3 regions of the Cellvibrio sp. pealriver genome follow, and region 2 is predicted to be linked to each of the others. Evidence: predicted binding sites of a transcription regulator. Region 2 holds the regulator's gene; each other region holds the start of a gene.
What was found. Region 2 encodes sigma-54, which starts transcription at its own class of promoters, with help from an activator protein. Its sites were predicted from a motif close to TGGCACANNNNTTGCNNT; they were not measured.
Positions count from the first base shown of each region.

Region 1 (10,280 bases), 1.4 Mb from region 2:
GGGTGTGTTGGTGATCCGCGAGCAGCAGGGCATTGCGCGCGGTTATGAAATCAAGGTGCCAGTGCAAGCCTTGTCAGCTGATAACCCAGCAAATGATTCACCAATCAGTTTTGCGAGTGCGTTGTTATTGGCGCTGCTGGGTGGAATTATTTTAAATCTGATGCCGTGTGTGTTTCCGGTATTGTCGATAAAAGCCTTGTCACTGGTTAACCATGCGCATCATTCCACTGTTGTCATTCGTCGTCAGGGATATATGTACACCTTGGGTGTGCTGACCAGCTTCGCTGTGCTTGCGTTATTGTTGATTTTATTAAAAGCAGGCGGAAACCAAATTGGATGGGGCTTTCAATTCCAGTCACCGGTTTTTGTGTTATTGGTTGCGTATTTATTATTTGCTGTTGGTTTAAGTTTATCTGGCGTGTTTTTTATTGGCGGTTCGGTGACAGGCGTAGGTTCTTCTCTCGCAGAAAAACCCGGTTACAGCGGCAGCTTTTTCACCGGAGTATTAGCCACTGTAGTGGCAACACCCTGCACCGCACCGTTTATGGCGGCCGCGTTGGGTTACGCACTGGCGCAACCACCCGTAAAACTAATGGCAATATTTTTAAGCCTGGGTTTTGGTTTAGCACTCCCGTATTTATTGCTGAGTTGTTGGCCGCGTGTACAACGCTGGATGCCGCGCCCAGGATTGTGGATGGAGCGCGTCAAACAATTTTTGGCATTTCCCATGTATGCGGCGGCTATTTGGTTGGTGTGGGTGTTGGTACAACAAACCGGCGCGAGTGGAGTCATTGTTGCGCTGGGCGGCTGTTTACTGATTGCGCTGGCTGCATGGGTTTATGACGCTACACGCAATAGCAGCAATAAACAGCGGGTGTTGGGTATGGCTGTTGCGTTAGTGTTATTACTACTGGCGATTGTGGGTGGTATTAAACAACTGGGTGAAGCTGAACAGAGTGGTCAAAAGCCAGCGGCAGCTGAAAATTGGGAACCCTATAGCGATGAGCGTTTGCAACAATTACTGACGGAAGGAAAACCGGTTTTTCTGAATTTTACTGCGTCATGGTGCATCAGTTGCTTGGTGAATGAGCGTGTTGCACTCAGTACCGATGCAGTAAAAAAACAATTTGAGCAGCAGGGCATTACCTATTTAAAAGGAGACTGGACCAACAGGGACGCGACCATCACTGCATTTTTGAAAAAATTTAACCGCAGTGGTGTACCTCTGTATGTGTTCTACCCCGCGGGGCAAGCTGATAAGCCTAAAGAGCTTCCGCAGATATTAACGCCGGATATTGTTATTGCGGCGGTGAGTGAGCGATAGGATTTTTGTAAAACGTGTTTTAAAAAAATTGTTTTGAAAATGTTTTATTAACCCGTGTTATTAACAAGTCCAAAAGGAGTCATTATGTTATTTCATCAATCTGCCAAAATCGCATTAGCCAGTCTTGTGTTTGCTTTCGCGTCCACATGTGCTGTGGCTGATCCTGTTGTTAATAAAGCTGCTCCGGATTTTTCAGGAAAAGCAGCCGACGGAACCACTATCAATCTCGCTGATTTAAAAGGCAAAACAGTGGTGTTGGAATGGACTAATCATGAATGCCCTTATGTTGTTAAGCACTACGACAAAAGTGGAAATATTCCCACCATGCAAAAATCAGCAACCGCCAATGGCGATATTGTATGGCTACAAGTAATTTCATCCGCTCCCGGTAAACAGGGCAATGTAGATGGCGCAACAGCAATAAGTTTGAATGAGAAGCGTGGCGCAAAACCAACCAATACCATCCTTGACGCTGAGGGTACTATTGGTAAATTGTACGGTGCCCAAACCAGCCCGCACTTTTTTATTATCAATGCTGAAGGTACTCTGGTTTACAAAGGCGGTGTAGATAGTATTAAAACCGCTGATCCAGCCGATATTCCCAAAGCAATTCCCTATGTAAAACAAGCCTTGGAAGCGCTTAGTGCAGGTGAGCCTATCAAACATGCCACCACCGCTCCTTACGGTTGCAGCATTAAATATGCAAGCTAATCACTATGCATTCTATATTGTCACTGTAGGCCGCAACTGCGGCCTATTTTTTTTGTTGCCGTAAAAGCTGCCACCACAGATCCCAACACGATTTTACTTTTCTTGACAGTGGTAAATACCCATTTTAAAGATTTATTTTACATGTATCTTTAAAAGATGCAAAATAAATGAATCTTTAGTCTGATATGAATCAAATCATCGTGAAAGACCATCTTTATGCCTTTAACATCGGGGTAATAGGGTTATATAAATGTTGCGAATGATGAAAATGTTGGATGTCAGTTATTGCCACAGGTACTGAGAGAAAAATCGTGATCAAAACATTATTTGCTTATCCGTTCCGACTATTTTTTTTACTGGTTGGGCTTTATGGTTTTGCTATTGTGCTTGCTTGGGTGGCATTCCTATTCGGAGGCTTGGGCCTGCCCGTGGGCTGGTCGCCACTGCATTGGCATAGCCATGAGATGCTTTTTGGGTTTACAACCGCCGCAATTGCGGGATTCATTCTCACCGCTATTTGCAATTGGACAGGTGCACCGCCAGTGCAGGGCAAGATGTTGTTGCTGTTGGTTGTTGCTTGGGTATCCGGGCGGATCGCGATGTGGTTGTCCAGTTATTTACCGCTGCCTTTGGTCGCCGTTTTGGACATGCTGTTTTTATTGGCCTTGGCCGCGCTGGTGTTGCAGATATTGATCCGCCATGGCAATCGCCGCAATGTGCCGTTGGGCGGGATGATTTTATTGCTTGCGGTGGCCAATCTGCTCATGCATATCGGATTTAACACGGGTGTGACAGCTTGGCTACAGCATGGCCAAATGCTGGCGATGGGATTGCTCACGTTAATGATGGTAGTGATCGGTGGTCGTATTATTCCGCTGTTTACCGGCAATTGGTTTCGCAATCATGGAGTGCCCGTAACCGTTATTGTGCGTCCGGTGTTGGATCGCGCGGCTATTGTGATAACAGTATTGTTGATTCCGGTGGAATGGATTGCTGCCTCATGGTTAACCGGCATATTGGCACTGGTGGCGGCAGCGCTCAACGGATGGCGTTTGTGTGGTTGGAAAGGGTGGCATACCTGGCGTGAGCCCTTGGTATGGGTGCTACACCTTGGCTACACCTGGATCGTAGTTGCGCTCTTGCTTAAAGGGTTAAGCGCATTTGAGTGGGTTGTTCCGGCGAGTTGGCAACATGCACTTGGGGCCGGTGCGATGGGAACATTAATTTTGGGCGTAATGACCCGTGTTGCCCTTGGGCACACTGGTCGCACCCTTACACTGCCCGAATTAGGATGGCTAATATACGCTGGTATTACCCTTGCGGCTGTGTTCCGTGTTGGCGCTGCGCTGGGGTGTTTTGATTATCAATTAGGTGTGATGATCGCAGCAGCTGGTTGGTGTTTTGCATTCAGTTTATTTGTGATCCTCTACTGGCCTATTTTAAGTCGCCCGAGAGTAGATGGCCGTCCGGGTTAATGACAAGTTTACGGGAATAAAAAATACATGCGCATTACCAGTTATACCGACTATTCATTGCGCGCACTGATTTACGTTGCGCTTAAAGGTGAAGAAATTTCTACAATCCGCGAAATCGCGGAGCGCTACAACATTTCAAAAAGCCATTTAATGAAAGTGGTACAAGAGCTGAACAGTAAAGGTTATTTGCAAGCGGTACGTGGTAAAAATGGCGGTCTGCGTTTAAATGGTCAGCCTAAAGATATTAATCTTGGTAAATTGGTGCGCGATATTGAAGAAGATTTTGCATTGGTGGAATGCTTTAATGGCGATGGATGTAATCTATCGCCCGCGTGTCGATTAAAAGGAATATTGCATAAAGCATTGGATGCATTTTTTGTAGTGCTTGATGACTATACTCTGGCCGATTTACTGCCTGCATCGTCCCGTCGTGAGTTGATCCGTATTTTGGATATTGCGCTGTAGAAGTGCCAGTCATGCCGACACTTCTGTTGTGTATCTGATCAAATAATATGTATTCGATCAATTGTGGCATTACTGTAACGTCAGGCTGCCTTGCATGATGGCGTTATGGCCGGGGTAAGAGCAAAAGAAAGTATAGGGTACGCCTGCACTGAGTTTACTGACGGGAAAGATCACTGATGTTGTTTCTCCTCCACCAATCAGCGGAGTTGATGCAATTACCCGTGCATCTCCTGGTTTTAAATAGTTGTTATCCAGTCCTGCGGCCATACCTTCGGAAGCGATCGCTTGTTTATCGTCGGTTTTGCTCAAAACCCAATTATGTCCCATCACATTTTTAGGCAATTTACCTGCGTGAGTTAAGGTGACGGTAAATTCTTTGCAGCTTGCATTCACTGTGATTGCTTTAGTGTCATATTGCATTGCATCTGTTGAGGTGATGGCCACGCTGCATTCATTTGCCATTGCTCCACTGGCAATCGTGGAAAGTAAAAATACTAAGAGCGATTTTGATTTCATTGGATAGTCTCCGGTCGGTTTATATAAAATTTATATCCATGCAGCAGTATTTGTGTGCATGAATATTTCTCATCAATAATCAATAAAAAAATCAGTAAATCAATCAATAAATTACTCAATAGCACGAACTAATTGACGGGTTTCCCTAATTGCTTCAACGCATTAAGGCGGATGATGTAACTGATTTTGAAAAATGTGGGAAAAATAATCAGGCCAACGTGCAAGATTGCTTGGGTGGGAATGGTGAGTATGAGGTTTGATCCGTAAGTAACGTATACAATCAATAATGATAGGCTCAGAGTGGCGGCCATTGTGCAGTGTGCATAGTTCAACATCGCTTTTGGATTCATAAACTAACCTCTTGTTGTCATACCTTTTCGATCATATTAATTTCTAAAGACGATCCAAATACTGATTTGCTTGCCGCATAAAATCATCAATTACTGTTGCGGCTGATTTGATTTTCCTGACATTTGCGCAGCCTTGGCCTGCGTAAAGCGCCATAGAGGCGAGATCGCCTGTTGCGCCTTTAAGCGGTGAATCAGTAGAGAATGGATAAATTGCTGCACCATCCTGTTCGCCAATAGCGCGATCAGGAAAATGTTTGTAATCGTGGTAAGGATTTTCAGTGATGGCATTTTTTAGCACGCGGACTGCAGCTTTGATGGGCCAATTACGATGAAAGTCATAACAGAGCAGGGTGTCGGCCGCTTTTGCGCGGATAATTTTTTCTTTGTGAAAATCATGCGCGTTGGATTCTTCGGTGGCTAAAAAAAGTGTGCCACAACTTACGCCCTGTGCACCTAAAGCGAGTGCCGCTACAAGGCCTTTTCCTGTGGTGATTCCGCCCGATGCAACAACAGGCACAGGGCTCAGTGCGCTTATTTCCGGCAATAAGCCAAACAGTGAAGTATCGCCACGCACATGGCCGCCCGCTTCAACGCCCTGCGCAATTAAAACACTGGCGCCAGCTTCAAGTGCTAATTCGGCATCTTTTTTACTACCCACCTGATGTATTACCGTTATGCCGTTATCAATACAGCGACGGACGATGTCTTTATTAACATCCCAAAAAAATACGAGGTAACGTACGCCCAGACTTATGCATTCGGTAATTTGGCGATCCAATAATTCTGTAGGTGTAGCGGCGGGAATCAAATTGATCGCGAAGTGTTTTTTGCTAAGTGAACGATAGCGGTGAACTTCTTCGCGGATAAATTCCGGCTGTTCGCGCACCATTCCCAAACAGCCAAATCCACCAGCATTGCTCACAGCAGCTGCTAGTTTATGCCGTGCGACGCCTCCCATGCCTGCGCAGAGGATAGGGTATTTGCAGCCTAATAAATCGGTGAGTGGTGTATATAAAGCGGGGTGATACATAGGTGTCAGATAGTTTCTATGGCATTGGTTTTATCTTATTGGCTATCAACAACATTGAATAATGAATTTAAATGCACTTTAATATCAAAAAAATTGGTATTAAATCGATGGATATTGAACTAGCAAAAACATTTCTGGATATCGCGCGTTCCGGTAGCTTTATTGCAACGGCGGAGCGGCTGCATGTCACCCAAACAACGGTGACGGCGCGCATTAAAAATTTGGAGGCGCAACTTGGTTGCCAATTATTTGTGCGTAACCGCGCTGGCGCATCCCTTACACCGGAAGGCGAGCGTTTTGTCAGTTACGCGATGCAGATTGTCCAGTTGTGGGGAAAAGCAAAGTTTGATGTGCCCTTACCAGAGGCCAAAACTGAATCCATTTCCGTTGGTGGGGAGTTGGCTTTGTGGAATCCGCTGCTGCTGAATTGGATATCCGATTTGCGTTCCAGTTACGGTGCTCTGGCTATTCAAGTCGAGACGGGTGAAGCCAGTTCGCTAATTAGTCGTGTCAGTCACGGTGTGCTGGATGTTGCGTTGGTGTACCGCCCTGAATATCTACCGGGACTAAAAATCGAATTATTATTGGAAGAAAAGTTAGTGATGGTGTCAGCCGCCATACCTGAACCTTATATTTACGTTGATTGGGGGCCTGTATATGAGCAGCAACACGATTCTGCATTCCCTGGCAAACGCCGCGCAGAACTGTCGATTGATTTTGGTTTGTTAGCGCTAGAGTATTTATTGCAGCGTTCCGGTACGGGCTATTTTCGTGCGCGAGTGGTGCAGCGTTACATTGAAGAAGATAAGTTGTTTTTGGTCCCCAACGCCCCTGAATTTATTTACCCAATTTATGCAATCTATCGCGATAGCGATACATCCGAAACAGTTCATAAAGCGATTGAAAACTTGCGTGCGATTTCCCGGCAAAAAATTGTATGGCGATAACAGTTCTAAATCACATTACATAAGTACCAATTTTCAGCTCACACTCCATTGCATCATTGCGGTGCGGTTTTCTGTAAAAGTTGCACTGAACAAATCAGTATGCGCACCATAGAGCAGAGATAATCCCCTGAAAATGGGAGGAAATGTTTATTTTTAGCAGATTGATTTATAACGCCATGGTGTTCTTATATTGAATTTTCGTGGCATATTTTTTGCCGTCCATGTTAATGCTAGTGATCGTCATCTCATGCCTTACATTCATTTTGTCTCATTACATGGAGATTGGTTATGTCAAAACATTTGAGTGTTGTTTCCGCTGCTTTATGTTCGTGTTTGGCTTTATCTGCGCAAGCAGGCCCCATCCCGTACCCCGACGTTGGTTTTGAAGCGACTGAAAATTCGTTTGTCGCTGCTTCGGATGGTGATATTACGGCGTATTTTTTTGCCACCAGTGCAAGTTATGTCAGCAGGATTGGTTTGTGGATTAATGGAATATCAACGGGTATTTATGGGCTGCAAAACGATACCTCGGTTTACGGTGATTCTCTTGTGTTGGGCACTGCAAATGCAGGCGATGCCTTGATGTTTGAATTGCAGGTATTAAGCACCAGCTCGTCTTGGTATTCAGTTGCCTGGTTTAATTCCGATTCAAAAAATCACGCCTATGCCACTGATTTTGGCGGCGATAGTTTGATTCCTGTGGGAACCTATGTTGGTTTTGAGGATTTACCAAAGCTGGGTGATTTTGATTACAACGATCATCAATTTGTGTTTACGAATATCGGCACAAGTGTTCCTGAGCCTTGGTCAATTGCGTTGTTTGGTTTGGGTATTGCTGCGCTTGGTTTTGCACGTAAGCGAGCCCGTTAGTAGAAATCATTTTCGGGTCGGTAAGGCAAATAAAAAGCCCCTGAAAAAAGGGGCTTTTTATGTTTACGTTAGGCTTTGTAAAAAACGTTATAAAACCTGTTGGGTTTGAGCATGTTATCGCGCAATGTCCAAACTTGCTGCAGGTAAGTTGTCGGATGTTGCGGTCAGTTTAATGCCTGCTAATGAATCACCAATTTCAATCAGCGCACTGGCGATACCATTGCTGGTGACTACTTCTGCAGGGCTTATCAAGGTTGCGCTGCCAGTGAGCGAGAAATTGACCGGTACGTTATTACTGCGCAGTGGATCTCCATCGCTATCCACTAGTTGCGCATACACAAACACCACATCTTTCACACCGGCTTGCGGCGCTTTGCCACTGGTATCCACTGACATGCGCAAGCGCGCAGCTTCACCTGGGGTAACGACCTTGTATTCAGCAGCGGCTTTGCCATCGATATAACCAATCGCTTTGAGCTCACCTGCGGCAAATTTATCTACCTTGAAAGTAAACGGCGGATGCTTGAGATTTTTGCTGTTGTTGTTTTGGTCTGGTGTTTGTTTGGCGATAATTTTTCCGTTGAGGATTAATTCCACTTCATCGGTGTTGCTGAATACGCGCACATCCAGTGATGAATGCTCGTTCCATTCGCTCGCGATAAATACCATAGGGCCAGAGGCAAATTTGTCGGAGACTTCATTGGCATCGCGCTGGCTTTGATAAAAGTAGTAGCTGTATTTTGGCAAGCGGTCGATACTCATAATGCCCGAGCTTTCCAGATCTGGTGCATAACCGCGGTTGTAATCAAACATCACCCAATAGCCATCGGCAAAAGCGGGCGTATTAAAATTATCGTTGTGCGCTTCCTGAATATTGGATGCTTGTTGCAACAAACGCTTTTCACCGTCGCTCAATAATTGGCGGCTACTTCTGTCTGCCTGTAATAAATCGGCCCACGCGGTTTGGTTCAAACCTGCATTCATCGCATAGTATTCCCAATCGCCATATTCACTGACGATATAAGGTTTATTCGGCTCTTGGTAATGCTCCAGGCGATGCTGGCGCGCCTGTAAATAAATATCGTAACCGTATTCCTGCCAACCGGCAGACATTGATCCCGGATATTCTTCGTGAACAATGTTGGTTAATGAATCGATAAAAGGTTCTGTCATCCAGGATTCGTTGAGTGAACACTCCCATGCCATGACCGATGCATGGTTGCGGTCGCGGCGGATCAGGTCGCGGCAGGTTTGTTGGATCTGTGCCTGAAATGCAGGGTCTTCAGAAAAATATTGCCAACCTAAAATAGAATCCAGCAATACCAGTCCCAATTCATCGGCTGCAGCCATAAAGGCAGGGGAGTGCGGGTAGTGCGATAGACGCACATAATCAAAGCCTGCCGATTTTATTTTCACCGCATCGCGGTAATCGGCTGCATCAGAGGTTGCATAACCTACATAAGGATATTCCTGATGGCGGTTCACGCCGCGCAAAAATGTTTTTTCACCGTTAATCAATAATTGACCTTCAACCCATTTGAATTCACGGATACCGATGCGTGTGGTTTTTTCATCCACCAGTGAATCGCCTTCATAAACGCGCGTCACTAATTGATATAGGTTGGGAGTTTTGGGTGACCACAGACGCGGTTGTGTTACCGGTAATTCAATAATATTTTCCTGATCGGATTTTCCGGTAATAGAAAGCAGTGGGCTGGTTTGATCTGCGACTACTTTTTCGCCATCCATCAAGCGCTGTACTACACGGAATTTTTTAGGGTCATAGTGAGCGTTATAAACGTGAGTCTGAATTCTCACCATCGCTTGTTCTTTGCTGACTTGCGGATAGGTAACAAAAATACCACCGCTGGCTTTTTTACCGGCGGCGACCGCATCGGTGATATGCAAATCGTTATTGATCTGCAATTGTACCGAGCGATAAATTCCGCCGTAGGTATTGAAGTCCAGATCTTTTAATGGCTTTGGCCCGGTAATGGGGTTATCGCGGTTATCCAGTCTTACCATCAACTCGTTTGGAGAATCCCATTTTAATTTTTCGGTGAGATTGACCGTAAAAGGTAAATAGCCGCCAACATGGGTGGTGAGTTTTTCACCGTTAAGCCATACCTCGGCAACATTCATTGCCGCTTCAAATTTCAGTGCGATTTGTTTTTCTTTCCAGGCGGCTTCCGGCGTGATGACTTTTTTGTACCAGGCATCGCCCTGGAATTGTTCATTCACAACAAGCGGTTCAATTTTAGGTGTGTGAGGAATTTGTATGGTTTGCCAATCTTGATGTTGTTGGGCGGTGGCTAAATCCAATGCGTTTTCACTGCGGAAAAATTGCCAGCCGGTATTGTAAGGTTGGTCATTGGCTGCAATCGCTGCAAGGCGAGGATCGGGTGTGGGGGAACAGGCTGTTATGAATCCGCACAGTGCCAAACCCATTAACCCGGTTCGCAGACGATGGAGCGGAGGCAGGTTTTTCCCCAATAATTTTTTTAGTATGTTGTTCATATGGCTCTCACTTGTCGATCTTGGTATGTGTGTCTTTTATTTGTAGTTTGTAGAGAAAAACAAAAACGCTGGCAG
Region 1 covers NZ_KQ236688.1:967,010-977,289, forward strand. The annotation lists gene VC28_RS03945 (protein-disulfide reductase DsbD family protein) at 1-1,324, shown strand, start outside; gene VC28_RS03950 (redoxin family protein) at 1,409-2,035, shown strand; gene VC28_RS03955 (NnrS family protein) at 2,311-3,510, shown strand; gene VC28_RS03960 (Rrf2 family transcriptional regulator) at 3,538-3,975, shown strand; gene azu (azurin) at 4,045-4,491, opposite strand; gene VC28_RS03970 (hypothetical protein) at 4,620-4,841, opposite strand; gene VC28_RS03975 (NAD(P)H-dependent flavin oxidoreductase) at 4,885-5,871, opposite strand; gene VC28_RS03980 (LysR family transcriptional regulator) at 5,943-6,818, shown strand; gene VC28_RS03985 (PEP-CTERM sorting domain-containing protein) at 7,107-7,688, shown strand; gene VC28_RS03990 (glycoside hydrolase family 2 TIM barrel-domain containing protein) at 7,803-10,205, opposite strand; gene VC28_RS03995 (glycoside hydrolase family 53 protein) at 10,242-10,280, opposite strand, start outside.
Region 1: a site for sigma-54 is predicted at 7,020-7,037, ahead of VC28_RS03985 (PEP-CTERM sorting domain-containing protein). Genes of this name have one in related genera too.

Region 2 (10,280 bases):
TCGAGTGGTATGCAAATGGCTGGGAGTATTAATCTACGCGATGAAACCCTGAATACCCGTTTGGTCGCGACTTTACCGGTGGCAGGAAACATGACGTTCTACACCGCACTGGCGACGGGCTTGCCTGCAGCGGCTGGGATTTACATTGTCAGTAAACTATTCAAAAAGCAGGTCGATCAGGCGACAAGTGTCAGTTACACCATTAAAGGCAGTTGGGATGATCCCAAGATGCGCTTTAACCGACTGTTTGAGAGTGAGCAAAGCCTGCGTGACAGTGTCAAAAAAGAAGAACAAAAACCACCTGAGACGAACAATCTGCGCACTCCCGATGATCCCAGTATTCAAAAATAAAGGCACCCTCAGGTGCCTTTATTTTTGAATGTCAGTTAGACAAATCACTAATCCTGTTTTTCCAGTTGGTCGCGGATAAAGCCAAACAATTTGCGCGCACTCGCTGGTGGCTTGTTTTCTTCGCGCTCTTTTTGCGCACTGCGGATCAACTGGCGCAGGTGCTGCACATCAATACCTGGGCAGGATGTCACCAATGTCTGGAAAATTTGCTTATCGCCTTCGATTAACAGATCGCGGTAGCGTTCAACTTGATGTTGGCGATGTACGTACTGGTCGCTGCGGTTTTGCATTTTATCGACCGCAGCCTGGATTTCTTCGTGATTGCCTTCGCGCATCAGCCTGCCGATGTACTGGATCTGGCGGCGGCGCGCATCCTTAAGTGGCATTTTGCGTGCGAGATAGATGGCATCCAATAGCTCCTCACTTAAGGGAAGCTGTGCCAGCTGCTTTTCATTCATATTGATGAAACTTTCACCCAATGCTTGCAGCGCATGCATATCGCGCTTGACCTGCGATTTGCTCAGGATGTAATCATCTGGGTTGATATCGTCGTAGTTGTAAACCATGGTAATGCGGTCGCGGTTGAATCAATAAAAGGGCGCGCAGCTTAGAGGAGTTGCTGCCGAACAACAACCTCTGCGTGGCTATTTGTTAAACAATAGGTGATTTATTCGCCTTCTTCAAAGCGATCTGCAATCAGTGCGCGTATCGCATTCATTGCTGCTTCTGCATCATCGCCTTCGGCGCTGACTTGCAAGCAGGTTCCACAGCTGGCGGCAAGCAGCATCAATGACATTACGCTTTTGGCATCCGCCCAATTGCCTTCCCCCACTCGCGCCATGATTTTGGCCTGAAATTGGTTGGCCAGCGTAGCGAGCTTGGCGGCGGCACGGGCATGAAGGCCGCGCTTGTTAATAATGTCGAGAGTGTCAGTAAACATTGCCGGGGTCTGTGTTTGGTTCTTGAAAGTTTTAGTGTTTCTTGTGCTTGTTGATATCGCGATGACGCACTTGTACATCGTGGAAGCTTTTGTCGAAATGCTTTTGCAGTCGCTCTGCCAGATAAACCGAGCGGTGCTGCCCGCCGGTACAGCCAATCGCAATCGTAATGTAGCTGCGGTTATTGGATTGATAGCGCGGTAACCAGCGCGTCAGGTAATGTTCGATGTCTTCATACATCTCCTTAACGGTTACCTGCTCCTCCAAAAATTCAATAACGTCAGGATCTTGCCCGGTTTGTGGCCGCAAAGTCGGTTTCCAATGCGGATTGGGCAGGCAGCGTGCATCAAATACCAGGTCGGCGTTTACTGGCACACCGTGTTTGAAACCGAAGGATTCAAACAAAATTGCCATGGTGGATTCGCTACGACCAACGACTCGTTCTTTGACCAGATCGCGCAATTCGTGAAGGTTTAAATGACTGGTGTCGATCACCTGATCCGCACAATCGCGGATGGGCTCCAATAATTGCTGCTCGGCATTAATTGCCTCTGCCAAACTGGTGTGTTTGTCAGACAGTGGATGCTTGCGCCGGGTTTCACTGAAGCGTTGGATCAATACCGATGGCTGTGAATCCAGGAAAAGTGTGCGAAAGGGCAGGTGTGCTTCCTTCAGAGTGCTGATCATCTGCGGGAACATGGCCAAGTCCTGCCAGGCATTGCGCACATCTATGCCAATCGCAAAGCGATGTTGGTCATCTTTGTGAATCTGGATTTGCGCAACGAGCGCAGGTAGCAGGCTGACGGGAAGGTTGTCGATACAGTTAAACCCCACATCCTCAAGAACATGGAGTGCTGTACTTTTGCCTGAACCTGAAAGGCCGCTGACAATTACCAGATGCATATTGAACCCGCTTACGTCATTAAGGCTGCTTGGAAGAGCGCTTCATTGCTGGATGCGGCGCGCAAACGCTGGCGGTAATCCGCATTATTCAGTGCTGCTGCCAGTGCTGCGAGGGTTTGCAGATGTTCGCTGTGCGCATCTTCCGGCACCAGCATGGCAAATAGAATATCGACAGGTTGGGAGTCGATTGCATCAAAGTCGATAGGATCGGCAAGGGTGATCAATGCGCCCACTGTGCCGCTACAGTTTTCAACACGACAATGTGGAATGGCGATCCCGTGACCAATACCTGTGGAGCCAAGTCGCTCGCGTCCAATTAACCGGCGGAACAATTCGTCAGCATCGATATCGGGAATGTCTTGGGCGATGGTGTTGGCAAGTAACTCCAGCGCGCGTTTTTTACTGCCACCGTCTACGCCGCAGAGTGTGCGGCCGGGGCTGATGAGGGATTGGATTTGCATAAAAAAGTGATGCTGGGCATCTCCCTGATCGATGGCGACTGGTGCCAAAGCAACCAGTGCGCATCATATGGTTAACGTCAGTGCACGCATCGCCCTAGCGATGGCTGCGCATTTTCTCTTTGTGTTTAATTAATTGGCGATCGAGCTTGTCGGCCAAGGCATCGATGGCAGCATATAAATCTTCATGAGTTGCATCGGCGAATAAATCTTTACCACTGACATGAATAGTGGCCTCTGCTTTTTGGATCAGTTTATCTACCGAGAGTATGACATGGGTACTCGTAATGCGGTCATGATGGTTGCTCAAGCGCTCCAGTTTGCTGGAAACGTAATCTCTCATTGAATCGGTAACTTCTACGTGATGACCGCTGATATTTATTTGCATAGATACTTCCTCTCGCTAGAAACAAAACGGTTACGGTTAGGTAACCTCGCATTACATCCATGAATTTTTTGTCCGAACTATTAAATGTACCTGAAACTTTTCAGTAAGTTCCCAATGTGATCATCTGCATCAGGTTAAATTGTTTTGCGCTCATTCGATGGTGGAATGTTGAGCGATTCGCGATATTTGGCAATAGTACGGCGCGCGACTTGTATACCTTGCTCGGCGAGCAAGTCGGTAATTTTGCTATCACTCAACGGTTTTTTTGGATTTTCCGCGCTGACCAGTTTTTTGATGATGGCGCGGATTGCTGTTGAAGAACATTCTCCGCCGCTGTCGGTACTGACATGGCTGGAGAAAAAGTATTTCAGCTCAAAAATACCCTGCGGGGTATGCATGTATTTTTGTGTGGTGACACGTGAAATAGTGGACTCGTGCATTTCTACAATTTCAGCAATATCGTGCAACACCAGCGGTTTCATCGCCTCAGGACCGTAATCCAGAAAGCCACGCTGTTTTTCAACAATACAACTTGCCACCTTGAGTAAGGTCTCGTTGCGGCTTTGCAAACTTTTCAGGAACCAACGGGCTTCCTGTAAATTGTCTTTGAGGAAGGTGTTGTCGCTGCTGGAGTCGGCACGCTTTACCATAGAGGCGTAATCAGCATTGATACGCAAACGCGGCGCAATATCCGGATTCAGCTCCACAATCCAGCGGCCATCGCGTTTTTCTACAAATACATCGGGCACAACATATTCGGTGTCGCCACTGGCAATAATATCGCCCGGACGCGGATTCAAACTCTGGATCAGGGCAATCGCCTGACTTAACTCAGCTTCCTTTAGCTTGGTGCGGCGCATCAATTGCCGGTAGTCGCGGCTGCCTAGCACCGGCAAATATTGTTTGACGATTAATTTTGCCGAATCAAGCAATGGCGTTTTTGGATCAAACTGCTGCAGTTGTACCAACAGGCATTCGGACAGGTTCTGGCTGCACACACCACATGGGTCAAATTGTTGCAAGAGTTTTTGTACGGCAACAACTTCGTCCAGTTCCAGGTCATCGAGATCGCTACCCATCCCTTCAAAGATTTCCTCGATACTGATGGAGAGCATGCCGCTGGGCTCCACTGCATCGATGATGGCCATAGCCAGAATGCGATCCCTGTCTGACATAGGGGTCAGGTTAAGTTGCCACATCAAATGATCGTAGAGGGAGTCAGTGGCAGCACGGCGGCTTTCAAAGTCGCTATCTTCGTTGTCGTAATTGCTGGAGCTGCTGCTGGATGAGGCTTGATAGACATCATCCCAGCTTGTATCCACGGGAAGGTCGCTGGGAATAGAGTCGCTCCAGTCACCGCTATCGGCGCTAAAACTTTCCCCTTCACCATAAACATCGGTATCGCCTATGGATTCACTTTCCCTGAAAGTGTCGCTTTCACCAAAACTATCGCTTTCATTGTAGTTATTGTCGTTGTTGTAACTATCAGCGTAGTTATCGGTGCTCGCGGAGAAATTGTCGCTGGCAGTAAACTCTGCGCTGTTATCGGTACCGCTTTCTGCTGCAATTTCCAGCTGGCGGTCATAATCCGCTTTGTCTTGTTCGCTGCCTTCGTAGTCACTGTTTTGCGTGGGAGAATCGAAGCTATCCTCAACCTCCAACATGGGGTTGGAATCGAGCGCTTCCTGGATCTCCTGTTGCAGATCCAGAGTTGATAGTTGTAACAAGCGGATTGCCTGTTGCAACTGTGGGGTCATGGTCAGCTGTTGGCCGAGTTTGAGCTGGAGAGATTGCTTCATTGTACGGACGACAAACCCTTAAACGCAGGATGAAAAACATCGGTATACGTGGAGTTTAGTCAGGGTTTGCGCCTCAAGCAACAAGCTTAAGCAAGCTTTATGCCTAATGTATAAAGAATGTTACTTGTCAAGTTGTTTGTGTGTGACTAAACGCGCAGGGAATGGGCAGTTTGTAACACCGGAAATCCCGTCTGAAAGTAGGGTTTAGAGGCGGAAATGCTCGCCCAGATACACTTCGCGCACTTTGTTATTGCTCAGCACAGTTTCAGCATCACCTTCGGCGATGATGTGCCCTTCACTGACGATATAAGCTGTTTCGCAGATATCCAGTGTTTCGCGCACATTGTGGTCGGTAATCAGTACGCCAATCCCACGGTCTTTCAAGTGACGGACAATCTCTTTGATGTCATTGACCGAAATAGGATCAACACCGGCGAAAGGTTCATCGAGCAGGATAAATTGCGGATCTGTCGCCAGTGCGCGGGCAATCTCCACGCGGCGGCGCTCACCGCCGGAGAGGGCCATACCCAGGCTATCGCGGATATGGGTGATATGAAATTCGTTGAGCAGTGATTCCAGTTTTTCATCACGCTGCTGGCGGTTGAGATCCTTACGGGTCTCAAGAATTGCCATGATGTTATCCGCCACGCTCAGCTTACGGAAAATAGACGCCTCTTGCGGGAGATAGCCAATACCTGCACGGGCGCGTCCATGAATGGGCAGTTGGGTTATATCTCGCTCGTCAATCAATACGGTGCCGTTATCGGCAGGCACCAAACCAGCGATCATATAAAAACAGGTGGTTTTTCCTGCGCCGTTGGGGCCAAGCAATCCGACGATGCTGCCACTTTCCACCGTGATGGATACATCAATAACCACTTTGCGTTTTTTGTAGCTTTTGGCGAGATGGCGTGCGTGCAAACTGGGCATTACTGCGCATCCTCGGCTTTTCCGGCTTTGGGTGGGATCACAATTTCGATGCGCTGCCCCTCACCGCCGCTACTGTTGTTGTTACCTGCGGCTTTCATTACTTCTTTGACTAAATCGTAATCAATGTGTGGGCCGCTCATTACCGCACCGTTTTGCTCAACAGAGGCATCTTCAATCAGTACCAGATGTTCATTGCTGGGGGTGTAGGTAATTTGCTTGGCGGCGGCAGTCACTATGCCTTGGTCTTTTTCCGGTTGTTGCTGAAAGCGTGCCGGATTGCCTGTTGCAATCATCTTTTCGACGCTGCTGTCGGGATTGGTGTGAATCACAATAGAATCGGCGGAAATGATAAGTGACCCTTGCTGGATTTTGACCGAGCCAGTGTAGGTCGCCACTCCGTTCTTCTGGTCTACCGTGAGGTTATCAGCAGAGCCGCGGATGGTTTCGTTTTTGTCGCTGGGTAATGCGAGGCTTGTGGTTGGGGACATTATTGCCGCCAACATGAGCGTCAAAGGAGATAACCAATAGCGTAATTTAGCGGGGATCATAAACTGCCTTAACCTGGGATCTTAACTGAAGCCGACTTTGCGCCAGGTCGGCATCCATACCTAGTGCATCTATCTGACCTTTGGCGCTGCGCATCTTAACAGCTTTGTCGGTTTCCGCGAATTGTTCACTGGCGCGCACTTGCAGCTCACTGGTGGTGATTTGTATCAAGCCCTGGGTGGGCGTTTGCTGTTGGATGAGCACGTTATCGAGCAGGCGGATCAATTCGCCGTTTGCCTCACTGCGCCCGGTATTGGCGGTAACTTGCCATGGCGCTTTGGTGTCTGTGTCGTAAAACATCATCATGGGCTGCTCAATCAATGTGTAATCCTGAGCCGATGCACCCTCTTGTTGCAGTTGAAAATGGGTTACCTGTGGCGTTGATAGCTGGTAGTGAAGCTTGCCGGTGTTATCAAATTCGCGTGTTTCCACTTCTTTCATGTAGATGTTGGGAAAGCTGCTTGGGTCATATTCATATCCAACCAGCTCTTCTTTTTGGCGCAGTGAAAATGCAAAAAAGCAGATCACCAGTACAAAAGCCAGTATCCAGGGACCGGGTACATATTGATGTACACGATACGCGCGGGTTAACAGGCTCATAGGGATGCATCTGCCAGATAAGGTGCAAGTGCGGTATCGAATGTACCTTGCGCCTTCATGATGAGGTCACAGGCTGCACGCACGGCACCTTCGCCGCCGCGTTCCCGGCTTTGCCAATGGGCGCGCTCAACCACGCTGGAGTGGGCATTTGCCACTGTCAGTGCGAGACCCGCGCGGGTCATAACGGCCAAGTCTGGCCAGTCATCTCCCATAAACGCGATCTGCTCAAGCGCTACAGGATGCTCCTGCAAAATGTCTTGTAGTGCCTCCCATTTGTCCTCGCGCCCTTGCACCAATATCGTTATCCCCAGATCGCTTGCGCGGCGGGCGACCAGATTGCTGGTGCGGCCAGTAATAATGCCGACTTTAACGCCGGTTTTTTGCAGTGCTTTGATGCCCTGTCCATCCAGTGTGCTGAACGATTTGAATTCTTCCCCTTGGTTGCCGAAGTAAAGACGCCCGTCGGTGAGTACTCCGTCCACATCCAGCAGCAACAGTTTGATGCGCGCAGCGCGTTCATGTAATTCGGTTTGGGTACAAAAATCGGGGTTCATTCAGGCGTGTCCAAGTGCAATGATTGGCTGGGTCAATCAAATAATGCCTGCACGCAGCAGGTCATTGATTTTTACGACACCGACAAGTTTTTTTTGTTCGTCGGTAATGAGTAAAACGTTAATTTTTGCTTGCTCCATTAACGCCAGCGCTTCTGCAGCCAGCGTGTTGTCGCGCAGCATTTTGGGGTTAGTGTTCATCAATTCACCCACTGTTGCAGTGCGGATATCAACACCTTTGTCGATACTACGGCGCAAATCACCATCGGTGAAAATACCGAGCAAATCATTACCTTCCATCACTGTCGTCATGCCAAAACCTTTGTCCGACATGACCATCAATGCGTCCAGCATGGGGGTGTGCGCAAACACACGGGGAATATCGTCGCCAGTGTGCATGACATCCGCGACACGCAACAACAATTTGCGCCCCAGTGCGCCGCCGGGATGAGAGAAGGCAAAATCTTCTGCAGTAAAACCGCGCGCTTCCAGCAATGCGATTGCCAGTGCATCCCCCATGACCAGCGTGGCAGTTGTACTGGATGTTGGTGCCAAGTCCAGAGGGCACGCCTCATGTAAAACGCTGATATCCAGATTGACTTCAGCCACTTCGCCCAGAGTCGATTGCGGATTGGCGGTCATGCTAATGATTTTGACACCGGCACGTTTCAGTAGTGGCAACAAAGTAACGACTTCACTGGAAGTGCCGGAGTAAGAGATCGCAAGCACTATGTCGTTTTTGGTGATCATTCCGAGATCGCCGTGGCTGGCTTCGCCTGGGTGGACAAAAAACGATGGGGTTCCAGTGCTCGCCAGAGTAGCGGCGATTTTTTTGCCAATATGGCCGGATTTGCCCATGCCGGTGACAATTACTCTGCCAGCACAGTTCAAGATAAGTTCACAGGCGGCGGTAAATTGACCATCGATCCGCGCGGCGAGTGCAGTAACTGCCTCTGCCTCCAAACTGATGGTACGCAATGCCGAGCTTACATAATCATGTGTCATGACGAGGTTCCAAAACCGGTTCCAAAATGGTGAGCCAATGTGATGATCATTGTTCACCCAAGGCATTTATGGCCTTGCATTATAACTTTCAAGAAAAACAAGGCGAGGGAAGTTTACGTCTTTTTTCCTGTGGCGACTTATCCCTGTCATGCGCTGGATGCTATAGTTCGCGCCGCAAATCTGCTCGCTACGCCTCCGGCTTAATAACTCGCCACGATCATAAACATCGCATAAAGAATGGCACCATAAGGAATTAGCGTTGTCTGAGTGTTGGTTTAACGCCATACGGCTTAATCGTTCTGTTTCAATTAATGGAAGGTTTTACGATGAAATATCTGCTCACCAAATTGTCTGGTGTTGTACTCGGGTTATCTGTGTTGTTTGCGGCTAATGTCATGGCTCAAGTACCTGCAACTGAATCGCCAAAGGTCATTGTGGAATCGGTCGCGCAAGAATTGTTTGGCTTGGTTAAAGCCAAAAAAGCGTCCAATACAGCGGACGATGCGTATTTCAAACAAGTGGAGGGGGCGCTTGATGGTGTAGTGAACTTTCCGTTTATTGCTGCTTCTGTGATGGGCAAGGCGTATAAACAAGCTACTCCGGCACAACGTGAACAATTCCAAAAAGTCTTCAAAGATGGCATGGTCAAATCGCTTGGTAAGGGTGTTTTGGGTTATGCCGACAGCAAGGTTGTGATTGCAGGGGTGGATGACAGCAACCCTAATCGCCAAGTGGTCAAGCAAGAAGTGTCGACCGATGGCACGACCCACAAGTTGAACTACACCATGCGCAAGGAAAAATCAGGCGAGTGGAAATTGATCAATGTAGTGCTCAATGGCGTAAACCTGGGTCAGTCGTTCAGTGGTCAATTCAAGGCGAGCCTTAAAAAATACAATGGCGATATTGATAAAGTGATCGCCAATTGGTTGGTTGATGCATAACCGCATTTGCGACTGTCAAATCGACAAAACCCCCGGCCTGTGCCGGGGGTTTTGCTTTATGGAGGCTGATTTTTGGATGCGATATTAGCGACATTCCGGTAAACTTCGCGCCTCATTTCTGATCACAGCCCTTCTTAATCGAGTAATTCTATGCAAGCTGAACAAATCAAAGCGCTGATTGAAAGCCAAATCCCGGATTGCGATGTCAAATCGGTCGATGTCATGGGTGATCATGTAGGTCTGGTGGTCGTAAGCCCTGCATTTGCCGGTTTGACCCCTGTTAAAAAGCAGCAGTTGGTGTTGTCCACTTTGAGTGCGCAATTTGCTGACCGCAGCATCCACGCGGTGGATTACATCAAATCCTTCACGCCCGAGCAGTGGCAACAGCAGCAACAACAGCAGTAACGTCTACGGCTTGGAGTCGGCATTGGTTGGCTCAGGTCTCTTTTTTCTCTTCTTTGTTTTCAGGGTTGTATGGATAAGTTTTTGATTAACAGTAGCGGTCCACTGACGGGCGAGCTGCGAATTTCCGGTTCCAAAAATGCAGGTTTGCCGCTGTTGGCGGCGACAATTTTGGCCGATTCCGAAGTGCGCTTGAGCAATGTTCCGCACTTGAAAGATATGACTACCATGGTGCAGTTGCTGCGCACCCTCGGCCTCACAATTGAGATTCAGGGCGAGCATGTGGTGATTGTGGACCCCAATACCATCAACTCCTACACCGCGTCTTACGAGCTGGTAAAAACCATGCGCGCATCGATTCTGGTGCTTGGGCCATTGCTTGCGCGCTACGGCGAAGCCAATGTGTCTTTCCCGGGTGGCTGTGCAATTGGTTCGCGCCCGGTGGATATTCATTTGCGCGGCCTTGAG
Region 2 covers NZ_KQ236688.1:2,385,418-2,395,697, reverse strand. The annotation lists gene VC28_RS10440 (YhdP family protein) at 1-351, shown strand, start outside; gene yjgA (ribosome biogenesis factor YjgA) at 399-917, opposite strand; gene VC28_RS10430 (HPr family phosphocarrier protein) at 1,019-1,291, opposite strand; gene rapZ (RNase adapter RapZ) at 1,323-2,192, opposite strand; gene ptsN (PTS IIA-like nitrogen regulatory protein PtsN) at 2,204-2,653, opposite strand; gene hpf (ribosome hibernation-promoting factor, HPF/YfiA family) at 2,748-3,038, opposite strand; gene VC28_RS10410 (RNA polymerase factor sigma-54) at 3,173-4,837, opposite strand; gene lptB (LPS export ABC transporter ATP-binding protein) at 5,042-5,767, opposite strand; gene lptA (lipopolysaccharide transport periplasmic protein LptA) at 5,767-6,255, opposite strand; gene lptC (LPS export ABC transporter periplasmic protein LptC) at 6,302-6,913, opposite strand; gene VC28_RS10390 (KdsC family phosphatase) at 6,910-7,467, opposite strand; gene VC28_RS10385 (KpsF/GutQ family sugar-phosphate isomerase) at 7,504-8,469, opposite strand; gene VC28_RS10380 (MlaC/ttg2D family ABC transporter substrate-binding protein) at 8,796-9,410, shown strand; gene VC28_RS10375 (BolA family protein) at 9,561-9,815, shown strand; gene murA (UDP-N-acetylglucosamine 1-carboxyvinyltransferase) at 9,885-10,280, shown strand, end outside.

Region 3 (10,280 bases), 630 kb from region 2:
TTCAGGCCGCGAAAAAATGCGCTGATTTGATTCCTTTATGCCATCCATTAACGCTCAGTAAGGTTGCTGTGGAGTTTGAGTTGGATGATGCATGCTCTGCCGTTAACATCACCAGCTATTGCAAACTCACAGGTCAAACGGGTGTGGAAATGGAAGCGCTAACTGCTGCCAGTATTGCGGCATTGACTATTTACGATATGTGCAAAGCGGTTGATATGGAAATGGTTGTTGAACAAATATGTTTATTGGAAAAGGCCGGCGGTCGTCGTGGGCATTATGTCCGTAGTGGAGGCCAGTGATGATCCACATTGTATTTTTAGCGCAATTACGTGAGCAATTAGGCGTAGCTACGATGGATGTTCCTATTGCTGACGTTGAAACGGTAGAGCAATTGAAAAATCATCTCGTATCGCAAAATCCTTCGTGGGAAATACCATTACTAAATGCCAGAGTTTTAGTTGCAGTCAATCATACTTATGCAAAGAGTGATCAGGTATTAGTTGATGGCGATGAAGTAGCATTTTTTCCTCCAGTGACAGGAGGCTAAAATGGTTTTTTCGATTAGCGTACAAAAACATGATTTTGATGTGGGGCAGGAATATGCTGCCTTAGTTGCAAATAATACTACTGCAGGCGCAATCGTATTTTTTGTGGGGCGTGTCCGTGATTTTAGTGATGGGCATTCTGTAGAGAAACTTTCTCTGGAGCATTATCCAGGAATGACTGAGAAAGTATTGGAGCAGATACTGGAGGTGGCTATCCAGCGTTGGTCATTGGTGTCGGCGCGTATTGTTCATCGTGTGGGTGATTTGCTGCTAGGTGATCAAATTGTTTTTGTCGGAGTGAGCAGCGCGCATCGTGAACACGCATTTCAAGCAGCGGATTTTTTGATGGATTTTTTAAAAACCCAAGCACCATTCTGGAAAAAAGAATCCACTGCGCAAGGTATCGTATGGGTCGAAGCCAAGAGAAAAGATGAAGAGGCAAGTAAGCGCTGGAAGGAAGAGTGATTATTAAAAAGAGCAATAAATCCATAAAAAAACGGGCACTCGAAAGTGCCCGTTTTTAATTATAAATGCGCTGGTTCAGAAGAGGGCGCTGTTTTATACATGCCGGCATATTTAATGCCGAAATACATGATGAAAAGATAACAAGCAGCGGGCAGTAAGAAAGAGATCTGCAGGCCAAATGTATCCGCCAATGCTCCTTGGATTAATGGAACAATTGCGCCACCTACGATCGCCATGCACAAAAAGCCGGAACCTTGGCCTGTGAATTTTCCAAGATTGTTGAGAGCCATGCTGAAAATAGTTGGGAACATAATTGAGTTGAACAGACCAACAGCAATAATTGCCCACATCGCCAATTTGCCATCGGTAAATGTTGCTGTTAGAACCAGCAAAACGGCACAGGCACAATTAAACGCGAGAGTTTTACCCGGGCTTACGTAACGCATCACCGCGAAACCAATAAACCGGCCAATCATCGCACCACCCCAATAGTAACTTACCAAGTGAGCAGCATCCGCTTCTTTTAGGCCTGCAATATTTTCTTCGCCAAAGAAGTTTATCAATAAGCTACCGATTGCTACTTCTGCACCAACATATAAAAAGATACCAATAGCACCTAACACCAAGTGTGTATGTGACAACGCCGACTCTTTATTTGAGGCCATATCACCTGAAATACTGGGTTCGTCATCGTGTTGAATTTTGGGTAGTTTTGCGAAGGCAAAAAATAATGCAAGGCCAAGTAGTGCTGCTGCCAGAGCAAGATAAGGCCCTTGTACGGTTGCGGCTTCTTTTGCTTTGTATGCAGCCACTTCTGCGGCAGGCAAAAGAGCAAGTTGGTCTGCCGTCAATACTGCGCCGCCCAGAATCAAAATACCGCCTAACCAAGGAGCGATAGTGGTTCCTAAAGAATTAAAAGCCTGGGTTAATGTGAGGCGGCTGGATGCAGTTCTTGCTGGGCCAAGCACAGTAACGTAAGGGTTGGCCGCTACTTGTAAAATGGTAATACCGGATGCCAGCACAAACAGTGCAAATAAAAACAACGCATAGCCGCTAGTGGCGGCGGGATAAAATAATGCACAACCGGATGCAGCAATAATCAACCCTGCAACAGCGCCATTTTGATAGCCCAGCTTTTTGATTAATGCACCTGCTGGAAGGGATATCACGAAATAGGCACCAAAGAAGCAGAACTGCACTAGCATCGCTTGGGTGTAGCTGAGTGTATAAACACTTTTCAGGTGAGGAATCAAAACATCATTCATTGATGTGAGTAATCCCCACATAAAAAATAAAATCGTAATGATGATCAGAGGGATTGTGTTATTGCCGGTACTGATCGCGCTGGGTTGCGCGGAGGAGCCTTGCGGTATGCTGGCCATGGTTCTACCTCGTTGTTATATAAATGGTCTGTCGTTGTTGTGGTCTTCAATGATGCACGCCGATCAAAGGCCTGCAGCAAGCGCGCAGTACTATAATCCAAGGCTATAAAGCTGTCACATTGTTTGTTCCCGGTTTACAATCTGATTCAATACAAATGTCTTGTGGTCATTTTGACTTATTTGGTGTGATGCGGTTGTCTTGTTGCTTCAATAATCGGAATTAGTGATTGTTGTAGCCAGACAAAAATAACAACAATGAGAGGTTATGCTGTGGCAAAGGCAACGATAGATGATGTAGCCGCTTTAGCGGGTGTATCAATGAAGACAGTATCTCGCGTCGTTAACAATGAGCCTAACGTTCGCCCAGCTACACGAGAAAAAGTAGAAGCAGCTATCAATGCTTTGGATTATCGGCCTAATCAGTCAGCGCGTAGTTTGGCGGGTAATAAATCCTATCTTCTGGGTCTTATTTATGGCCATCCCAGCGCACACTATGTGCTGGATATTCAGGAAGGTGTGTTGGAAATATGCCGCCCCCAGCGTTATGAATTATTGGTGCATCCAGCCATACACCGCGATCCAAACTTGATTAATGAAGTGACTGATTTGATTTTGGAGAAGCGGGTCGATGGGGTAATGCTGACACCGCCTTTATCAGACAATATGCATGTGCTCAATTTACTTAAAAAAATGAACATCCCTTTTGTTCGTGTTGCGCCAACAGAAAATAAATCCATGTCACCCTACGTAGAGACAAATGATCAGGAAGCTTCTTACGATATGACCTGCCAATTGATTGCGTTGGGGCATACGCGCATCGGTTTTATCTGCGGCCACCCCGATCACCGCGCAATGTCACTGCGCTATGAAGGCTATAAAGCTGCGCTGATCGAAAACGATATTCCGCTGTTGGGTGAGTTGGTAGAGCAGGGTGATAATTCGTTTGAGTCCGGTGAAATGTGCGGAAAAAAATTATTACAGGATGCGCAAAGGCCAACCGCTATTTTTGCTGCAAACGATGATATGGCTGCGGGTGTAATGATGGTGGCACATCAGCTTGGTATTAAAATTCCTGCACAATTATCAGTAGCAGGGTTTGATGATACGCCTGTTGCCCATCAGATATGGCCATCATTGACAACCATTCGTCAACCCATTCGCCAAATGGCAAAAAAAGCAACAGACTTACTGCTTAAACAATTAAAAGGTCGTGAGATCCAATTGCCTGCCAGCATGTTGAGCTCAAGTATTATCATGCGTGCTTCAACAGGTGCTTTAGTGAAATCAAAAGAAAAGTAGGATTTAGATTAAAAATAACTCTCCAATAAAAAATGCACCAGCCGGTGCATTTTTTATTGGGATTTAACTTGTCTGGAATCGACTATTGCGGTTTTAATTCATCGGTATTGTTGATTAGCCATGCGGCAGAACCCACTAGCGCCGCCTTGTCATTGACGATGAGTCGAATGGAAATATCGCTAACATAACCTGACATGGGGCCTTTGTTTTTATAGCGCTCCAAAAAGTGCGATTCAGGTAAAAGGTCAATCAGCTTAGGTGTAATCCCGCCACCGATCACGACACCTCCACGAGCGCCAAGTGAAAGTGCTTTGTCTCCGGCAACTTCTCCCAGAACATCGCAGAATGTCAACACCGCTTCGCGGCAAAGAGGATCTTCGTTTGCAATACCTTTGGTGCTGACATCTGCTGGCGTATAGGTTTGGGCGTTCACACCCGCATTGTGCGCAATAGCACGATATAAGGTGACAAGTCCTCCACCGGAGAGAATGTTTTCAACAGATACATGATTTTGTTCTTTTAACAAAAACGCTTTGATCGCCAATTCTTTTTCGTTTGTCGGCGCAAAGCTGGCGTGACCACCTTCAGTGGGGATAATTTTCCAATTATTTTTGTTTGGTACTAATGCCGCCATGCCAAATCCGGTACCGGGACCCATTACAACAATAGGCGCATCGCTATTCGCTTTGTGCGAATCATAAAGCGTTACCAACTCATCATCTTGCAAAAACGGAACTGCGTAAGCAAGAGATGCAAAGTCATTGATGACATGCAGAGTTTTCATTCCCAATTGATCGCGTAAGCCATCAATGGAGAATTTCCAATTCAAATTGGTCATTGCCGCTTGGCCATTTTCAATTGGGCCGGCGATAGCGAGGCAGCCATAAACGGGAACATCTATGCCGAACTCCACGCAACAGGCTTTGATCATGGTTGCCATATCGGCATAGTTGGCGCATTTAAGGGTAATTTGGCGTTCAGCAGTGTAATTAATCTTGCCGTTTGCGCGATTCTTTTCGGTATCGAATTCAACCAGACCGAAGCGGCCGTTAGTGCCTCCAATATCAGCTACCAGTAACAGGCTCATGCGACTCCTCAACTTCTTTTAGTAGAAGATTAAATAGTTATAGGTGATGTGTTTGTGTAGTGGTTAAGCGCGGGAGGATACCATAATCCTGAAGTGCGGAAATTCACTTTTCCCTGTATACATTGAAAAATAGCTGACCAATTTGTTGTTATCCAAGATTAGTGCTTTTTTGGTGCGAATACCCATGGTGAAACTTAATAAGTCGGATAAATCGACTCTTTGGGAAAGGGGTTTATTGTTAAATTGACAGCGCTGTCATTTTGGTGATAATGTATAGTCATTTTAATCATTTGTTCCTTTTTGGAGGTTGCGAGCGTGCAATGGCCTGGTGTCACTAGCAGAGTAAAAAAAGATCCTATTCTTGAGGGAAAAATAAGTGATTTTCTCAAGCAGATGAGCCTCGAAGAAAAAATAGGGCAGATGATTCAGCCGGAGATTCGTCATCTTACACCTCAGGATGTAAAGGACTATCACATAGGTTCTGTTTTAAATGGCGGCGGTTCCGTACCTAATGGTAATCGTTATTCGAAAGCAGCGGATTGGCTTGCGATTGCCGATGCGTATTACGAAGCCTCAATGGATACAAGTGATGGAAAACTGGCAATCCCGATTATGTGGGGTACTGATGCGGTGCATGGTGTCGGCAATATAGTCGGAGCAACTTTGTTTCCCCATAACATCGCGTTGGGTGCTGCGCGCAATCCAGAATTGATAAAGGAAATTGGGCGTATTACGGCAACCGAGATTGCTGTCACTGGATTGGATTGGGATTTTTCTCCGACGGTTGCTGTTGCTCGCGATGATCGCTGGGGACGCACCTATGAGTCTTATTCGGAAGATCCTGATCTGGTTCGTGAGTATGCCGGCAAGATGGTAGAAGGGCTTCAAGGTGATGCCCAAGACGCAGATTTTTTGTCGAATTATCGAGTGCTTTCGACGGCTAAACACTTTATTGCAGATGGTGGTACTCATAATGGTATTGATCGCGGTAATTGCGTTGATGATGAGGAAACTTTATATCGCATTCACGCCGCGGGGTATTACAGTGCAATTGAAGCCGGTGTTCAAAGCGTGATGGCATCGTTCAATAGCTGGCATGGCGATCACATGCACGGTCATCACTATCTATTGACCGAGGTTTTGAAGGAGCAAATGGGGTTTGATGGTCTGGTAGTCGGTGATTGGAATGGGCACGGTTTTGTTGCTGGCGCGACAGTGCTGGATTGTCCGCAAGCCATCAATGCCGGGTTGGATATTTTTATGATTCCCGATCCGCAGTGGAAACAGCTATACCACAACACCCTTGAGCAAGCTCGCACGGGCGTTATTCCAATGAGCCGTATCGACGATGCTGTCAGTCGGATTTTGCGTGTGAAATTGCGCGCAAATCTATGGGAAAAAGGCCTTCCATCAAATCGCGCGCTTGCAGGAAAGGATGAGCTGCTGGGGGCTAAAGAGCATAGGGTTGTAGCGCGTCAGGCTGTGCGTGAATCCATTGTTCTATTAAAAAATAAGAAGAATATATTGCCTCTATCCCCTCGTGTGCATGTGTTAGTTGCTGGTGATGGTGCCGATAATATCAGCAAGCAAACAGGTGGATGGTCTGTTAACTGGCAGGGTACCGGAAATACGATGGATGATTTCCCTGGCGCGACCACCTTGTGGTCGGGAATCCAACAAGCAGTGACCTCTGCGGGCGGTAATGCAACGCTTAGTGTTGATGGCACGTTTACTGAAAAACCCGATGTGGCGATTGTGATATTTGGCGAAGATCCTTATGCGGAAATGCAGGGGGATATTCAGCATCAATTGCTAAAAGCGGGTGATACCAGCGATCTTGCATTATTGAAGCAGCTAAAAGAGCAGGGGATACCTGTTGTCGCATTATTTATAACGGGGCGCCCCATGTGGATTAACCGTGAGCTGAATGCCGTTGATGCTCTGGCCGTTATTTGGCAGCCAGGTACGGAGGGTGCAGGTGTTGCTGATGTGATTTTTAAAACCCGGGAAGAAAAAATTAACTATCCAATAACGGGGCGCTTGGCTTTTTCCTGGCCCAAATCGCCGGATCAAGGGCCATTGAATATTGGTGATGACAACTATGATCCCCTTTTTGCTTATGGATTTGGTTTGCGCTACGGCGATGTTGATGCACTGCAAGATGATCTGCCGGAAGAGGGTATTGCTCTAGAGTCGGGCTCAGTGGTGTTGGAGCTATTCAATCGTCGCCCCCTGGGGGCTTACAGCGTAATACTGGAAGGCAAAAATAACGATCGTGCTACTCTCAATGGCAATATTGCCCGTGTATCGACTCTTGAAGTTACCTGTGTTGATCGCGATGTGCAGGAAGATGCGCGCCGTGCGGTATGGAATGGAGAAGGTGAGGGTTTGGTCGCATTATCAACGCCAAATCGACAGGTGTTAAGTGATTATTATGAGTCCAGATCTTCTCTGGTTTTTGATATCAAAGTTGATGTGGCACCTGCCAATAATGCATGGGTACGTATTGGTTGTGGTCCTTCGTGTTATTCCCAGGTTGAAATTTCAAAAGAGCTGTCAGCTATAGTCGGGACTGGCTGGCGCACGCTAATAGTTGATTTGCAGTGTTATCCGGATGCGGGCACTGATTTTGGCTTGAAGCGCACGCCTCGGGAATTATTTGCATTAATTCTGGAGCCATTTGCGCTGGTATCGAATGGCAAAATGGATATTTCATTCTCTCAGGTGCGTATTGAAAAAGAGTTGGCACAAGATGCGAGTGTTCGCATCCAATAGTGTTGGGCATCGAATTGTAGTCTATCAGCCGCACAAACCTTGTGCGGCTTTTTTATGTCTTGTAATTGCTACTGAGCGTTTTTTCACATGACTGTGTCATGTTTTTGTGCAAATGCAAAAAGCGTGGTGCAATTTAACGCCCTGGCATGGGGCAATATTAATTTTATTTTTGATTATAAATGGCGCGCAAAAGTCTTGCGTGTCCCTGTAAAGGTGCGTTCATAAAAAATCCTATTTTCTTTTCCGAATTTTTATAACTTTCCTATCTGCTTGATTAGCAATGAATTATTTCCCTGCAAATGGTTTAAAAAATCAATTGGCATAAGCGTTGCTCTAGTGTTCTTCAGTCATCTCTGCATCGTCGGCACAAATTTACAAAATTCTTTTTTAGTGCACGATGATAAACAAATTTAATAAATTCTAAATTTGTTTAAAAAATGTTGATGATCGACCAAGCACACATCAATGAAAATTTATTGGGGAAGTTTCTATGAAAAAAAATGCGATCCATCTTCTTTCCGCAGTCACATCGTTAGCTTGTCTGGTCCCTGCTGTGTCAGCAAAAACATTTACAGAGTCGATGCAGCAAGGAAGTGTGGTAAAGGTAAATTTTCGCACTCGCTATGAAGATGTCAGTGAAGATGGTCTAAAGGATTCTGATGCGTTGACGACTCGTTCGCGTTTGTCATATCAGTCTGGTGCATGGAATGGCTTTGGTTTTTCAGCAGAATTTGATGACGTAACAGAATTAACAAATAAGGTCGATTATCGAACTGCGCCTGCAGGTGATCCCAATAATCCCGGTACTGCAGTTATTGCTGACCCTGAAGGAACTGAAGTTAATCAGGCGTTTATTTCCTACACTACATTTAACAATCAAATTAAATATGGTCGTCAGCGTTTGGTTCTTGATAATGCCCGCTTTGTCGGAAATGTGGGGTGGAGGCAAAATGAGCAGACCTATGACGGAATATCCTTCACCAATAAAACAATTCGCTACACAAATGTTACTTACGCATATATTAAAAATGTAAATCGTATTTTTGGTGAAAATAATGTGAGCCAGGGGGATCACAATCATGATAGTCATGTATTGAACCTGAGTTACACAGGTTTTGAAGCAGGAAAGTTAATTGCTTACGCTTATTTGCTTGATGTGGAAAATCCAATTGCAGCAAAAGGGTTAAGCAACGATACGTTTGGTGTGCGCTGGCAGAGTGCGACCGATGGCATGTTTGCATATAATCTCGAATATGCGAAGCAAAAAGATGCGGGTGTAGCAGGTGCATTTGATGCGGATTATTTCCTTGCTGAAGGTGTGCTCAGTATTTCTCGGTTTGTCTTTACATTGGGCTATGAAGTGCTGGGATCCGATGAAGGTAAGTACGGCTTTGCAACACCGCTGGCAACTCTCCATGCTTTCCAGGGATGGGCTGATAAGTTCTTGAATACACCGGTCGCAGGTATTGAGGATAAGTATCTAAATGTGGGCATGAGTGCTGCTGGAGCCCAATTTTTGGTGAGTTATCATCAGTTTGATTCTGATGAGGGTGATCTTGATTATGGTAATGAAATTGATTTCAGTGTCAGCAAAAAAATCGGTTCTGTTGTGTTGACAGCAAAATACGCTGACTTCTCAATGGGGGATGTTGCGTCATTTAAAGACACTAGTAAATTCTGGTTTATGGCAGACTGGAATTTTTAAACCAGACTGTAATTTCCAATATTATTCGTGTCCAGTCCTGAAATAAGTTGACACTGATTTATCCAAACGCCCGATGCACCTCATCGGGCGTTTTGTATTCTAGGGATAGATGCGGACGACGTTCGTTGTAGATCCGAATCGACTCGGCCACCATCACTTTTGCTTCTGCAAGATCCCTGGGTTTCCTTATCAAAAACTCACTTTTCAAAATACCATTCACACGCTCTGCCAGCGCATTTTGATAGCAGTCGTAACCATCCGTCATCGAACAATGAACACCGTATTGATAATGCAATTTCTGGTATTGCGCTGAACAATACTGAATACCCCGATCTGAATGGTGGATGAGCTCATCACCACTGCGTCGCTGCTGTAGTGCTTGTTTATACGCACCGATTACTGACTCAGCCTTCAGATTGTCATGGACGCAATGCCCCACAATCTTGCGAGAATAGGCATCGGTCACCAAACTCAAATAGGCCTCGCCCTGATGCACGGGTAAATAGGTAATGTCAGCCACCCAAACATGTTCTGGTCGTTGCGGAATCACTTGATGTTCACCAGGCTTCAGAAGATTGGGATGTTTGCGAAAGCGATGATGGCTGTGCGTTGTTTTGTGATAAGCCCGCTTGGTGGGAACCAGCAGGCGATGTTCGCGCAGCAAAGCAAACAGTCGATCTCGCCCCACAACCAATGCGGATTGTTGTAACAAGCGCTGTAGTTTGCGCGTTCCGATGCAGGGTTGTAATGCACGTTCACGCTGCACCGCATCAAGGAGTATCTGCGTGTGCACTTCTCGTTGTCGCACCCGCTTACATTGTTGATACCAGGCTTGCCGACTGATGCCGAGTAGCTGGCAACCACGGACAACGGATAAACCCGCTAACGTTTTCGTTTGGATGATGTTCCGTGCGGCTTTTTTACCACGCTGACTCCATAGTCGCGCTTGAGTACATCAACCACCGCTTCGAAAAAATCCGCTTTTTGTTGGGTTAGAGCGAGCTGCTGTTCCAGTTCTTTGA
Region 3 covers NZ_KQ236688.1:1,752,629-1,762,908, reverse strand. The annotation lists gene moaC (cyclic pyranopterin monophosphate synthase MoaC) at 1-299, shown strand, start outside; gene moaD (molybdopterin converting factor subunit 1) at 299-547, shown strand; gene moaE (molybdopterin synthase catalytic subunit MoaE) at 549-1,010, shown strand; gene fucP (L-fucose:H+ symporter permease) at 1,070-2,392, opposite strand; gene VC28_RS07530 (LacI family DNA-binding transcriptional regulator) at 2,648-3,691, shown strand; gene glk (glucokinase) at 3,774-4,778, opposite strand; gene VC28_RS07520 (glycoside hydrolase family 3 protein) at 5,094-7,553, shown strand; gene VC28_RS07515 (alginate export family protein) at 8,044-9,258, shown strand; one part of gene VC28_RS19530 (IS3 family transposase) at 9,317-10,182, opposite strand; one part of gene VC28_RS19530 (IS3 family transposase) at 10,182-10,280, opposite strand, start outside.
Region 3: a site for sigma-54 is predicted at 7,871-7,888, ahead of VC28_RS07515 (alginate export family protein). Genes of this name have one in related genera too.